DNA from 2 places in the Polaromonas aquatica genome. Region 2 is predicted to be linked to the other one. Evidence: predicted binding sites of a transcription regulator. Region 2 holds the regulator's gene; the other holds the start of a gene.
What was found. The regulator FNR, encoded in region 2, switches genes on or off when oxygen is low (the NO sensors DNR and NnrR bind a similar motif). The targets are predictions, from matches to a motif close to TTGATNNNNATCAA.
Positions count from the first base shown of each region.

Region 1: the regulator FNR is predicted to act here: its motif matches at 2,943-2,956, upstream of ACFQND_RS06930 (universal stress protein).

Region 1 covers NZ_JBHSRS010000015.1:118,666-125,831, forward strand. Annotated here, with positions in the region: gene ACFQND_RS06910 (universal stress protein) at 1-281, shown strand, start outside; gene ACFQND_RS06915 (universal stress protein) at 418-882, opposite strand; partial or broken gene ACFQND_RS06920 (zinc-dependent alcohol dehydrogenase) at 1,108-2,140, opposite strand; gene ACFQND_RS06925 (hypothetical protein) at 2,151-2,522, opposite strand; gene ACFQND_RS06930 (universal stress protein) at 3,019-3,840, shown strand; gene ACFQND_RS06935 (exopolysaccharide biosynthesis protein) at 3,891-4,487, shown strand; gene ACFQND_RS06940 (ornithine carbamoyltransferase) at 4,600-5,112, opposite strand; gene ACFQND_RS06945 (Crp/Fnr family transcriptional regulator) at 5,396-6,112, shown strand; gene ACFQND_RS06950 (ATP-binding protein) at 6,143-7,166, opposite strand, start outside.
Region 2 covers NZ_JBHSRS010000013.1:17,539-24,704, reverse strand. Annotated here, with positions in the region: gene ACFQND_RS04255 (ABC transporter permease subunit) at 1-631, opposite strand, end outside; gene ACFQND_RS04250 (ABC transporter ATP-binding protein) at 639-1,742, opposite strand; gene ACFQND_RS04245 (extracellular solute-binding protein) at 1,743-2,900, opposite strand; gene ACFQND_RS04240 (sulfite exporter TauE/SafE family protein) at 3,044-3,733, opposite strand; gene hemN (oxygen-independent coproporphyrinogen III oxidase) at 3,733-5,115, opposite strand; gene fnr (fumarate/nitrate reduction transcriptional regulator Fnr) at 5,310-6,029, shown strand; gene ACFQND_RS04225 (hypothetical protein) at 6,023-6,283, opposite strand; gene ACFQND_RS04220 (FixH family protein) at 6,270-6,563, opposite strand; gene ccoG (cytochrome c oxidase accessory protein CcoG) at 6,599-7,166, opposite strand, start outside.

The sequences.
Region 1 (7,166 bases), on a different contig from region 2:
AGCGCTCTCGTCAGTATGGCGAGGACCTGCTGGGCAAGGCGAAGGGCGCGGCGGCCAAGGCAGGCGTGCCAGCCGAGACACTGTTGCGTGAAGCCACGAACAAACGCATAGCCGAGGTAATCAACGATGAGGCGGTCAAGGCCGGTTGTGGGTTGATCGTTATGGGCACACACGGTCGCCGCGGGTTTAGCCGCTTGGCCATGGGTAGCGACGCTGAGTTGGTCGTGCGTTCCAGTCCGGTGCCGGTATTGCTTGTACGAATGGAGACCCCGACATCATGAAAACTGTCCTCTTGATGTGGCTGAAGCACTATACGCCGTGAAGGAATTCCCTCTTGCAACAACACTGCGTATTGCCGCAGTAACGGGTGAAATGATGCCGTTCTGTGGAACCTGGACGGAGACCTTCGCTTATTCCCTAGTCGCTATCGTCTGAAGCCGTACCGCGGATGACCAGAACCGGTACAGGTGCCAGTCTCAATATCTGCTCTGCGCCGCTGCCCAACAGCACACGCCCAATGCCCCGCCGGCCATGAGAGCCGACAACAACCAGGTCGGCATTCCAGAGCTTGGCTGCCTCGGCCACTGCCTCGCCCAGACGCTTACCAGGATCGTCGCACAGCACCTGGCTTGCCGCCACGCCGGCCGATTGGCTTACGGCCATGGCATCGGCCAAAATCTTGGCTCCACCTTCACGCATCATGCCGACAAGGTCGGCGGGGTAGTATCCATAAGGATCTATTCCGCCCAGATAGGCCATTTCATTTACCGCATGTAGCAGGCGCACGCTGGCGCCGGTTTCGCGTGCCATCTGCAAACCGGCGACAAGCGCCTTGGTCGAGGTTTGGCTGCCATCCACAGGAATCAGAATTCGTTTGAACATGATCGGTACTCCGGTTTGAACTTGCACTGCTGACAGTATTGCCCGTTCCAAACGGTGCCGTGTTGAGGTGTATCAAGCCATGGGTGCGCTGAAATGGACGGCGTCGTGAATTTTTGGGCTGCTTTTTGTGTTCAGTCCTGAAAAAATCAACGCCGGGTGATCAAGCACATCTATGAATACGTCTGGATATTCCGATTGAGGACACAAGATGTCACTTGAATTGGTTCATGCGTCTTCTGCGATTCGCATGACAACGCGCCCCTCGATGTCACCATGACGAATTCGATCGAAAACTGCATTGATGTTGTCCAGCCTGTCTTCGCTGCGTACCGTACGAATCCTGCCTTCGCCAGCGAACTCGAGCGCCTCCTGCAGGTCTTTTCTCGTGCCCACGATTGAGCCGCGTACCGTCTTCGCATTCAGTACCACATCGAAGATCGGCATCGCGAAGTCGCCTGGCGGCAGGCCTACCAGCGACATGGTGCCGCGTTTGTGCAACATGCCCAGCGCTTGCGAGAAGGCAGAGCGCGAGACGGCTGTCACCAGTACGCCGTGAGCACCTCGCAACGTGTGTTGCAGTTCCTTGGCCGGATCTTGCCGGACTGCGTTGATGACCATGTCGGCGCCCAGACTGGTCGCCAGTTATAGCTTGTTGTCGTCGATATCCACGGCGACGACATGAAAACCCATGGCCTTGGCGTACTGCACGGCGAAATGCCCAAGCCCGCCGATTCCGGAGATTGCCACCCAGTCGCCGGGTTTGCAGTCCAGAACCTTAAGCCCCTTGTAGACCGTCACGTCTGCACACAGGACTGGGGGCGATGTCGGTGAATCCGATGTTGGCCGGCAGATGCCCGACGTAGCCTGGATCGGCCAGCACATACTCGGCATAGGCGCCGTTGACGGTGTAGCCGATCATCTGTTGTGCGTCGCACAGTGTTTCCCATCCAGTGAGGCAGTGTTCACAGTAACCGCAGGCCGTATGCAGCCAGGGCACGCCGACACGGTCACCTTCCTTGACGTATTTGACACCCGCGCCTACGGCGGCAACATGCCCGACACCTTCATGGCCAGGAATGAAGGGGAGAGCGGGCTTGACCGGCCAGTCGCCCTCGGTGGCATGCAGGTCGGTGTGGCAAACGCCAGAGGCGACCACCTTGACGAGCACCTGGCCTGGCGGCACCTCGGGTACCGGCACTTCCTCGATCTGCAAGGGCTGTCCAAAGGCATGGACGACGGCAGCTTTCATCATACGCATGGCGGGCTCCTCAAAAATTGGGTAGAAATGAGCATGCGTTGGCCTTGGCATGCTCGCGACTACAATTGGAAAAACGCAATTCGTGCAGTTCGTTCTCCACATGATTCAGCGCATTGAGATGCTGATCGAGGCCGGCAGTCATTCCTTCAGCGAGAGCGGCACCGAGATCGCCTACTATGTCGATTTCCTGATCGAAATAGGCGCTGATAAGGCCTATATGCTCACGTGTCACACAGCGGAGAAAAGCGGCATCGGAACGAACGACCACGTGGAAGGCCGGTTTGCCTTCTCCGCTGCGAAAGAGGCTGCCGTCTGACAAGGCGAGCGAGAAGGGCGTGCGGACACGTTCACCCGGTGCATCTACCAGGGGTTGTAGATTCATCTTGGGCTGACTTGTTCGTTTACAACATCGTCAGTCCTGGCCAGGCGAGCCATGCTTTCTCCGGCGCGCCACCGCAATTCAGCCCTGAAAATTCCGTCTGGCTTGCCTTGACCCCGACTGATCCCGGCATTCTCCCCAGCGGCACTTACGCCATGGTGCACTAACTGTTCTGGTTTCGCCCGCATCATGCCGATATGCTCAATGCCTGTGCTTTCGCGTATTGATGCGCCCGCGTTACCAAGCACCACGGCTAGCGGAAAAAAAGATGACTGCGAATCGAAGCTTCATGGTGGTATGCGGCATTTTTCTTCCTTGCCAGCGGCCTGATAGGTACAAGGCTAGAGGTATATCGATGGTGGTCGCTTGCGCAAGATCAAATAACTGCGCTGTCTCTGTGCGCCCAATCGACATCGTCGGCGATTGATGCAGCGCAAAGCTGGAAGGTCCGCACAGGCGTAAGGTCATCCATACCATTTCCATGCCTTAAGGACTTTTTATGCAGACGCCAAAGTCAATATTGCTACATCTCGACGGTTCTGTACGCGCTGCAGAGCGCGTCAAGGCCGCCTGTTGGCTCGCTGATGACTTCGACGCACAAGTCATCTGCATGTCTTGCACGATGTCTGCGCTGATGCGTTACCCCTTTGCTCTGGAGGGCGCTGCTCAAGCCATATCGATCATGCAGGAACTGGACAAGGAATGCCGTGACAAGGCGTTTGCAACCTTTGTGGCTGCTGGCGCCGGGTCACCGCGCCTCACATGGGCCGAGCCTTTGGCCGACGCACCCTGGGGCTTCGTTCGCCGTGCGCTGTATGCTGATTTGATGATTCTGGGTCAGCGCGACCCGGATGATCCGGCTGCCGGCGAGCTGCCGGCCGACTTCTTGCCGAGTTTGCTCGTCGATAGCGGGCGGCCTGCGCTGATACTGCCCTATGCCGGAGCGATCGCGCCCATCGGGCGTACGGTGCTGGTCGCATGGAAGGAGACGCGAGAAGCGGCCCGCGCAGTGTCGGCAGCATTGCCCTGGTTGCGAAATGCAAACCATGTACATGTCGTTTGCTACGGTGAGTCGGCTCGTGAGTCCCTTCATGCGCTGCACGGCTACCTCGAAGTGCAGGGCATATCCGCAACGCTGCATCCGGGCGGCCCAGAGCAGGGTGATGCCGGCAGCAATCTGCTGTCGATGGCCGCGGACCTGGGGTCGGATCTTCTTGTCATGGGTTGCTATGGCCATAGCCGGGCGCGCGAATGGGTTTGGGGCGGCGCGACGCACACCATCTTGCAATCCATGACGCTACCGGTGCTGATGTCGCACTGAGCGCAGTCCTTCCGTACAGCATGCGTTGAAGGTAAAAACCTCCTTTACCAGTGATTGAGCTGGACTCCCTGGTTCAACTGGCTTTGGACCATTCCAAGCGGCGCATCACGATTGCAGATATGGTCCACGCCTTGGGCGATGGTAGCCTGAAGATGCTGATTCTCTTTTTTGCCTTGCCCAACAGCGTTCCTACTCTTCCTGGCACGTCAACAATCCTTTGTTTGCCCCTGCTATTCCTGACCATGCAGATGGCTCTATGTCAGTCGCCCTGGATGCCAGCCTGGCTGGCCAGACAATCTCTATCAAGAAAGGATTTCGCCACGCTTGTCTTGCGTCTGAAGACGCTGTCGACACGAATCGACAGGATCTGCATCCCACGACTGGGAAGGTATGTGGGCTGCGGTGCCATACGGGTGGCAGGTTTTCTGGGTATATTGCTTTCCGCGGTGCTGGTATTGCCTTTGCCGTTGGTGAATGTACCTTGCGGCATCGCATTGGTGCTGCTTTCACTCGGTAACTTATATAAGGATGGCCTTTTTTCGATACTGGGTTTCATCACTGGATTCGCCTCGCTTGGACTGGCAGCAGGTGTCGTGATTTTCTCCTGGCGTATCGGTCACCAGATTCTGTTGTCCTGGCGTTTCTAGGCATCAGAAGGAGCCAGACCTGGGTCTTATTTATCCGCATGGGGGAGCAGTTCCATATAGCCAAGCCACCATATCGGGATCCATCGCCAGGCGTCTATACAAGGCATGGTTTTTACAACTCCATGTCCATTGCATGCAACAGGACAGCCTGCAGCACAAAGCGCCGTTTGTCGGCTTCCGGGTTGTCGTCTCCGAGACAGGCTGCGATTCCGGCCGTTGGGTGCATTGGCGATGAAAGACCGTCGAAGACAGGTACATCGGCCCCGTAGGCCAGTTGCCGAACGTAATCGGAAGGCAATCCAAGGCATTCCACCGCGTCGTATAGCCGGCCAAGCATGTATGCGATTTTCTGAACATCTTGCGGGACGGCAAGGTCAGACAGGTCCAGGTGTACGTGTGCGACTTGTGCCCCCAGTTCGGTGACCGCGAGCTGAAATAGTGCTTGTGGCGCGTCAGTCTCCGACGTATAAAGCAGCGCGAAATTCTGACCTCGTAGCAAAGGCGGCGCCAAACCGGTTAAGGCATAGCGCTGCAGTACGCGCGCATTGGAGAAGACCTTGCTCGTGTATTCAGGCGGCAGCCCCCGGAAACCGTCGCAGCCAATGTTGAGAAGTTGTGCATTCACGATGCGTCAGCTTAATAAGAGCAGCCGCAGTTCCCTTGACATGAATCAAATACGTGACCTGTCAAGCCACATCTGACACAAAGCATTGACACAGTGTTACCGAGTGATGCGCACCATTGTTATGGTCTTGCCCGGCGCCCCCTAGCATGGGCTTTGTCACTTCATATCACCCACACAGGAGTTTGAGATGCTTGTTTCTGTTGCTGCCATTCCCGCCCCGTTGAAGTCCTTCGCAACGGCTGCTTCTACCCGCGCAACCAGTGCCCCCCATGCAATGCCCTGCATGCCCAGGCAAAAGCCGGGTCAAAAAATCTCCGACATGATGGCCCGGTTAAGCGGGCAAGTTGCCCCGCAACGCCGGATGGTTCATGCAGGCGATGTGATCTACCAGGCCGGCGAGCGATTTGGCCATCTCTACATTCTGAACTCCGGGTTCTTCAAGATTGTGAATCTCTCCGCTGATGGGCGCGAGCAGGTTGTCAGCCTCAAATTTCGCGGCGACTGGCTTGGTTTCGATGGCATAGCTGATGGTCATTACGTCTGCGACGCAGTTGCGATGGAGACCGGCGAGGTCTGGGGGTTCCGCTACGATGAGCTGCTTTGCGCCTGCGCCGTCCAGCCCATGCTGCTGGCCGTATTGCATGAGGCAATGAGTCGCGAAATCGCCCATGACCGGGACTCGCTGATGTCCGTTTGTACACTGCCGGCCGACGCCCGTGTTGCCGAGTTTTTGCGTCACTGGGTGGAGTCGCTGACAGAGCGCGGCATGCGCACGGACGAGATCACGCTTTGCATGACGCGCGCAGAGATTGGCAATTACCTGGGCATGACTCTGGAATCGGTGAGTCGTGCGCTTACCAGGCTGGCGCGCGACAAGATCATCGCCTTCGCCCGGAAAGGACGTCGCGAAGTGCGGATTCCCGACGCTGATGCCTTGTCGGCATTTGTTCAACGCTGCATCGCGCCAGTGCCCACATCAAAGCCATTACTGGTACATTGAATATCGCCTTGGCAGATGTTTTATGAACACTCAGCCTCCGGTTTTACGCCTGATCCATATGCTCTCTATCGCCTGCGCAAGTTCGGCGCGATTAAAGGGCTTGAGCAACAGTTCCCAGGCCGAAGGTGTGTCGCGGGCGGAGTCCAGCAACTCAGAGGAGAAGCCCGACATCAGAAGAATGGCGATGCCAGGAAAACGGTGTTGAACATGAGCTGCGAGTTCAGTACCACGCATGCCCGGGCCTAACGCAATATCGGTAAGTAGCAAATCGAACGGTGCGCTGGACCCCAACGCGCTCAGGGCTCGCTCACAGTTCACCGCGGTGGTCACTTTGCAATCCAGCAGGCCGAGAAACGCCTGTGTAATCTTGCTGACCTCGGGATCGTCCTCCACCAGCAGCACCCTCAAGCCACGAGGCACAGCCTGTTGGCAGAACTCCCGGACATCCGGGTCAACCGATGCACCACTCTTCCACGTGCTCGGGAGGTAAAGTGTCACGGCTGTTCCGGCACCGGGTTCGCTGTCAATGGTCACCACGCCCTTTGACTGTTTTACGAATCCATACACGGTACTCAGGCCCAGACCCGTACCGCGCCCCATGTCTTTTGTCGTAAAGAACGGCTCAAAGGCGCGTTCCTTGACTTCGTTCGACATGCCTGTACCCGTATCGGTGACCCTGATGGCAACAAAACACTCGCCATGCGCATCCGGCTCGTCCAATTGTTGGCGAGCCCATGTGGGCAGCGTGTCATGAACCTCCGCGCTGAAGCTGAGCGTTCCGCCCTCAGGCATGGCATCGCGCGCATTGATGGCTATATTAAGTAGCGCCGATTCAAGTTGACCGGGGTCTACCTGTATCGCGGGGCAGCAGGGCGGTGTAACCACCTCGATGCGTATGCGTTGGTCGAGTGTACGCCGCAACATCTCGGCCATCGATAGCAGCAGGGTATCCACGTCCACTGCGGTGGGTTGCAGCACTTGCCGGCGCGCAAATGCGAGTAGCTTGCTCGTCAGCTCGGCAGCGCGCCGACTGGCGCGCGCCGCTGCGTTGACC
Region 2 (7,166 bases):
CCTCCAGCAGGCGCACGTCCATCTTCACCAGGTTGGCATACAACGGCAGGATCATGAAGGGGCAGTACACGTATGTCATGCCCACCAGCATGGACACATCGGTGTACAGCATCACCAGCGGCTCATGGATGATGCCCAGCGACAACAGCAGGTTGTTCAGCACGCCCTGGTCTGCAAGGATGCCTTTCCACGCATACACCCTCAGTAAAAATGATGTCCAGAACGGCAACATCACCAGCATCAGCAAGGCCGGCCGGATAGACGGCCGCGAGCGGGCCAGGAAATACGCAAACGGGTAACCGATCAGCAGGCAGGACAAAGTCGTCAGCAAGGCGTATTTCAGGGAAGTTTTATAGGCATCCACGTAAATGGTGCCGCCGAAACCGCCAGCCCCCTGCGCGCCATCACTGAAGATGGAAAGGTAGTTGTCGTGCTTTAGCATGATGCGCCAGGAGCCCGACGCTGCCTCGATGAGTGGCGCAAAAGGGTCCACCCCGCTGCCCATGTCCGTCACGCTGATGCGCAACAGGATCAAAAAAGGCAGCACAAAAAACACCAGCAGCCAGACATACGGCACGGCAATGACAAAACGCCGCCCCGGAGTGAACCGCAAACCTGCTGCTATCTTCATGCTGGCCTTATTGGGTCAACACCACGGGCGCGGTGTCGTCCCACCAGAAAAACACCTGGTCGTCCCAGGTAATCACGCTGCTGTCGTGCCGGGTGGTGTTGGTCTCCGTGATCTTCACGGTCCGCTCGCCCGCCATTTCGACGATAAAAGTGTTGTAGCTGCCGAAGTAGGCAATCTCCCGGACCTTGCCGGTGAACAGGTTGCCAGTCACTCCTGCAGGCTTTGACCTGGAGATATGGATTTTCTCTGGCCGCACCGCAATCGCTGCGGCCATGCCCAGCGCGCCGCTGATGCCGTGCCCCACATTCACGATGCCGTGCGCGGTCGTTACTTCGCAGCGGTCTGCCTGGTCGACGGTCAACTCGCCCTCGAACAGATTGACGTTACCGATAAAGTCAGCCACAAAACGGCAGTTCGGGTGCTCGTAAATCTCCTTTGGCGTACCTACCTGCAGTACGCGGCCGTGGCTCATGACCGCGATGCGCGAGGCCATGGCCATGGCTTCCTCCTGGTCATGCGTCACCATGACGCAGGTCACACCCACCGACTCCAGGATATTGACCAACTCGAACTGTGTACGTTCACGCAGCTTTTTATCCAGCGCGCCCAGGGGCTCGTCGAGCAGCAGCAACTGCGGTTTTTTCGCCAGGCTGCGGGCCAGCGCCACACGCTGTTGCTGCCCGCCCGAAAGCTGCTGCGGCTTGCGTTTGGCAAAGGCTTCCAGTTGCACAAGCTTGAGCATTTCTTCAACCCGCGCAGCGATCTGGTCTTTGGGCATGCCTTCGCGCTTGAGGCCGAAAGCAATGTTGTCCCAGATGTTCAGGTGCGGAAACAGCGCATACGACTGGAACATCATGTTGATCGGCCGCTCGTAGGGCGGCATCGAGGCGATATCCACGCCATCCAGCACCACCGCGCCCGAGGTGGGTTTTTCGAACCCGGCCAGCATGCGCAGCAAAGTGGACTTGCCGCAGCCAGAGCTGCCCAGCAATGCAAAAATCTCGCCTTTGTTGATGGACAGCGAGACGTCATCAACGGCGGCGACGCCGTCGAAACGCTTGACCAGCTGCTCAGTCCGCAAAAAGCCGTCCACCGGCAACCCCCCTGTCACTCAGGCGCCTTTTTTGAACAGGGTGAAGACGTTGCTCATGGACTGGCGAGCTTCATTGCTGAAGCTCGCAGGCGGCACCATCTTCTGTAAATTCGCGGCATCAGGAAACACCGCCTGGTCCTTGACTATCTCGGGTTTGACGTTGGCCAGGCTGGCCTTGTTGGCCGTTGCGTAGCCCAGTTCATTGGTCAGCGACGCGGATACTTCTGGCCGCAGGAAGTAGTTGATAAAGGCCAGCGCATTATTGGGGTGTTTGGCGTCCTTGGGGATGGCCAGGTTGTCAAAGAAGATCAGCCCACCGGTACTGGGCAGCAGGGCTTCCACCTCGTTGCCGTTGTTGTTCTCCATGGCACGGCCGCGCGCGATGTTGATGTCACCGGCCCAACCCAGTGCAACGCAGGCCTTCCCGGCCGCCAGGTCGTCAATCATGGTGCTGGAGAACAGGCGGATATGCGGGCGCACCTTGGCGAGCATTTCACCGGCAGCCTTGTGGTCCTCAGGATCATTGGAATAGGCATTTTTGCCGAGATAGTGCATGGCCGGCGGAATCACCTCGGTCGGGGAATCAAGGTAGGCAATGCCGCAGGATTTGAGTTTGGCCGTGTACACCGGGTTGAAGACCAGTTCCCAGGCATTGCCCGGCATGGGCGTGTCACCCAGCGCCTTGGCCACTTTGGCCTTGTTGATGCCTACCGTGACAAAACTCCAGGCCCAGGGCACCAGATACGCATTCCCCGGGTCAATGGCGTCCAGCTTGCTCATGAGCGCTGGGTCCAGGTTGCCGTAGTTGGCCAGTTTGGTTTTGTCCAGCTTCTGCAGCAGCCCGGCGTCAATCTGCGGCTTGGCAAATACCGCGCCGGGCACCACGATGTCATAGCCCGTGTTGCCCGCCACCAGTTTGGCCTGCAGGGCTTCATTGTTTTCAAAGGTCTGGTAGTTGACCTTGATGCCCGCTTCTTTCTCGAAATTCGCCACCATGTCTTTGGCGATGTAGTCGGGCCAGTTGTAGATATTGAGAACTTTATCTTCGGCGTTGGCGACTACGGCAGGTGCACTGCCGGCCGTCGCCGGCGCCGCAGCTGCGGGTGCTTCATCCTTCTTGCCGCAAGCTACCAATGCGATGGCCGAGAACGCAAAACACCACAACTGCTTTTTCATAATGTCTTTTTAAATCCGTGAAGAATGTCAGAAAACAGACGCCCGGGGCTTTGTACTTCACCCGGGAAAACGGATTGTAAGAGCTATTTCTGGCCTTCTTGCGGCCACGTCCTGCTGTGTCGCCGCACGCGATTGGTGCATCTCTAAGGCGTCAGACACCAGGGTGCCGTGTTGTTCACCAGGCCCATCCACAGCGCGCCCAGGGAGGTCACGAACAGCGCCAGGCCGGCCAGCCGGATGGCCCACTGCCCCGAACCCTGCCCGCGCAGCCGAAGCCACAGCCATGGCCCGGCCATCAGGGAAACACCGCTGCCCAGGGCAAACAGTGCCATGACGGCAGCGCCTTCCTGCATGCTGCTGCCCAGCGCAGCCACCAGCAAGGCCGAGTAGAGCAAACCACAAGGCAGCAAGGACCACAATGCACCCAGCAGGATCGGCGCACCAAGCCCAGCCCTTCCGGTTTGGCCGCCCGCAATGGAACGCACCCGGCCCCAGACCGCGCGCGCAGAATCCTCAAGCCACGCAGGCTGGCGCGCCCGCCAGAGCAGCATCAGCCCCAGCAGGGCCGCAGCCACATGAAAAAGCGTCCAGACGGGCCTGAGGGCCGCGGAATGAATGCTGAGCCAGCCCAGCCCCTGCATTGATGCAGCAGCCAGGCCGCCCAGGGTGGAATACCCCACAACCCTGCCCGCCTGAAAACCCCAGATGGCCAGTGTGCTGGCCCCACCGCCAGCACGTCCCATACCCGCGCAAGCCGCACCGCACATCACCACGCAGTGAGGCCCTCCGGCAAGCCCCATCAGCAAGGCCGTGGCTAGAAGGGTCGCAGACATCAAATGATTTTCGAAAACCTGGCGCGGTTGCGGTCAGCCTGCAAATAGCGGTCAAACACCATGGCGACAGCGCGCACAAAAAACCAGCCCTGGGCACTTACCTCGATACCGGAATCACTCAAACGAACCAGTCCCTGATCGGCAAGCGCTGCGAGCGCCTCCATCTCTGCCGCAAAGTAACTCCGGAAATCAACCAGGTAAGCCAGCTCAATGGACTCAAACTGCAGTTGCCCCTGGCACATCAATGCCATGATGACGGCGCGCCTGAGCAGATCATCGCGCGACAGGGCCAGGCCGCGAACAACCGGCAGGCGCCCCTGATCGAGATGGTCGTAATACTCTTCCAGCGTCTTGGCATTCTGGCTGTAGGTGGCACCAACGCGGCCTATGGCGGAAACGCCCAGCGCAATCAGGTCGCAGTCGGGCTGGGTACTGTAGCCCTGGAAATTTCGGTGCAAGCGGCCCTGCCGTTTGGCAACAGCCAGCGCATCGCCGGGCAAGGCGAAATGATCCATGCCCACATAAACATAGCCGGCAGCGTCAAACGCCGCCAGTGAACGGGAAAACATGGCCATCTTGGCGGAGGCATCGGGCAATTCAGCCGTTGCAATGCGGCGCTGCGGCTTGAAACGTTCCGGCAGGTGCGCATAGGCATAAAGCGCAACCCGGTCAGGCCGCAATGCCGTCACTTGCTCAAGTGTCCGGTCAAATGATTCCGGCGTCTGCATGGGCAGGCCATAAATCAGGTCAACATTGATGGACTCAAAACCTTTCGAACGGGCAGCGTCAACCAGGCCGAACACCTGCTCCGCTGGCTGGACACGGTGCACTGCCCGCTGTACGGCCGGATCAAAATCCTGCACGCCAAAGCTCAGCCGGTTGAACCCCAGTTCGGCCAGCACTGCAAGCCGGGCCTCATCGACGGTTCGCGGATCAATTTCAATCGAATACTCACCACCCGGGGTAAATGAAAAACTGCGGCGCAACAGGGCCATCAATGCCCTGAGCTGCATGTCGTTCAGGAAAGTCGGCGTGCCTCCACCCAGATGCAGCTGGCTCACGACCTGACCAATACCTGCATGGGCCACTTGCAAATCGATTTCGCGGCCCAGGTAACGCAGGTATTCATCGGCCTTGCCGTGATGCCTGGTGATGATCTTGTTGCATGCGCAGTAGTAACACAGGGACTCGCAAAACGGAATGTGGACGTACAGGGACAGCGGCAACGCCATGGCTGCGGCGCCGCCATGGCGTTGCGACAGCGCCTGTGCATAGTCATCCGCAGCAAAGGCCTCGACAAAGCGGTCCGCTGTCGGATAGGAGGTATAACGCGGCCCGTTCAGGTCAAATCTGCGCAGCAGGTCGGGCGAAACAACACTCATGAACTGATTTCCTTGGAAGAATGCACACTGTGCCGCCAAATATCAGCCCTCGCCTTGACCTGTATCAAACCCTCCGCAGTCCCACATCGGCATAATCTGATCTACATCATGGATTCGTTGCGTTCGCGACGGATGCCGCCTCTTTCACGGAAAAACGACCTAAACACCAACCGGACTGTTCACACTGCCCCCAAATGCTCAAAGAAACCATCAAAGTAGCCTGTTCGAGTTGTAATCTGCGCGAACTGTGCATGCCTGTTGGCCTAAACACCCAGGAGCTGATCCGTGTTGACGAACTGGTGGCAACCCGGCGGACCGTCAAGCGCGGCGCGGCACTTTTCCACACGGGGGAAAAATTCACCTCGCTGTATGCCATTCGCAGCGGCTTCTTCAAAACCGGCATCACGACTGAAGACGGACGGGACCAGGTCACCGGCTTTCAGATGGCCGGTGAAATCATCGGCCTGGATGGCATCGTCAACGAGCAGCACACCTGCGATGCCGTGGCGCTTGAAGACGCCGAGGTGTGCGTGATGCCCTTCGACCGCATTGAGGAAATCTCAAGGGAGGTCAATGCCCTCCAGCACCACGTGCACAAGATCATGAGCCGGGAAATCGTGCGGGACCACGGCGTGATGCTGCTGCTCGGGAGCATGCGGGCCGAAGAGCGGCTGGCCGCCTTCCTGCTCAACCTGGTGCAGCGCCTGCAGGCACGTGGTTTTTCGAAATCCGAACTGGTGTTGCGCATGACACGCGAGGAAATCGGCAGCTACCTGGGCATGAAACTCGAAACCGTGAGCCGCACGTTTTCAAAATTTGCCGATGATGGCGTGATTGCGGTAAAGCAGCGCAACATCCACATCCTGGACGCCGATGCGCTAAAGCGCATTGTCAATGTGCCCCAGTGTCATTGATTGATGGCGTCAGGCTCGGCAAGCCATAACACCAGGCCATTGCTGATCACAGCGATAAACCAAAACATAAAAAAAGCCACCGTATAAACGCCCTTGCGGCTTGCCTGCAGCTCAAGGCCTGGCCAATGAATCTCGCCAGGGTCAATCATCGAAAAAACCAGCACTTCAAGCAGGCAGGCCGCCAAAAAGGCCGGCCAGATGATGAGTCCCCAGCGTTTGAGACCCTGGGCTTCAGGCTGGTCATGGTTTTTCATTGCTTTTTCCCCCGGTTGCGCTGTGGTTGCGGCCCGTCTGGGCCGGCTGCATCAGCGGTTTTGCCGCATTCACCTCCCGGCTGATCTCAAGCCCCTCACGGTAAGAGTCCTCTGATACAACGGCGTCCGGCCCCTGCATGATGTAGAACGCAGTGACGATACAGGCCAGCACCGCCGACAGCGGCCCGGCAATCACCATCCAGACATAGGGCTCTTTCCACCATGGGCGGACTTCAGGCGAATGCAGCATGTTTGCACTGTCTCTACTGGCGGGGTTCATGAAAAAGTCCTCCACAAGGATATTAGGAAAACACCTTAACGCGGTACCAGGAAAACCGATTTTTCGACGACTTCATCCTGCGAAGCGCCCTGCTTCGAAATCACAAAGGTAATGGGATGAGAGCCCGCAGCCACGGCATCGGGCGGCACCTGCACCCGCACCGGAACCCAGCGCGCACCGGCGGCGTCGACCACCACCTGCGCGTCGGACACAATCCGGGCTCCCGCCATCCCCTCCACCTTGAGCACATACTGCTGATCATGCTCGGTTGCATTCATGATCTGCAGGCCGTAAACATTTTCAATCTGACCCTGGCCCACCTGGCGGGCCATCGCGCCACGGTCGCGCACCACGTCCACCTTGAACGAAGGCCGAACCAGCAAGGCCCACAGCATCCCCGTACCGATGGCCACCAGCACCGCCGTGTACACAAGAACCCGGGGCCGCCGCACCCGGCGAAACATCGCGGAACGGGACAGTTTCTGGTCCATGCCGTTCTGTGTGCTGTAGCGGATCAGCCCGCGCGGGTAGTTCATTTTTTCCATGACACTGTCGCACACGTCGATGCAGGCCGAGCAGCTGATGCATTCATATTGCAGGCCA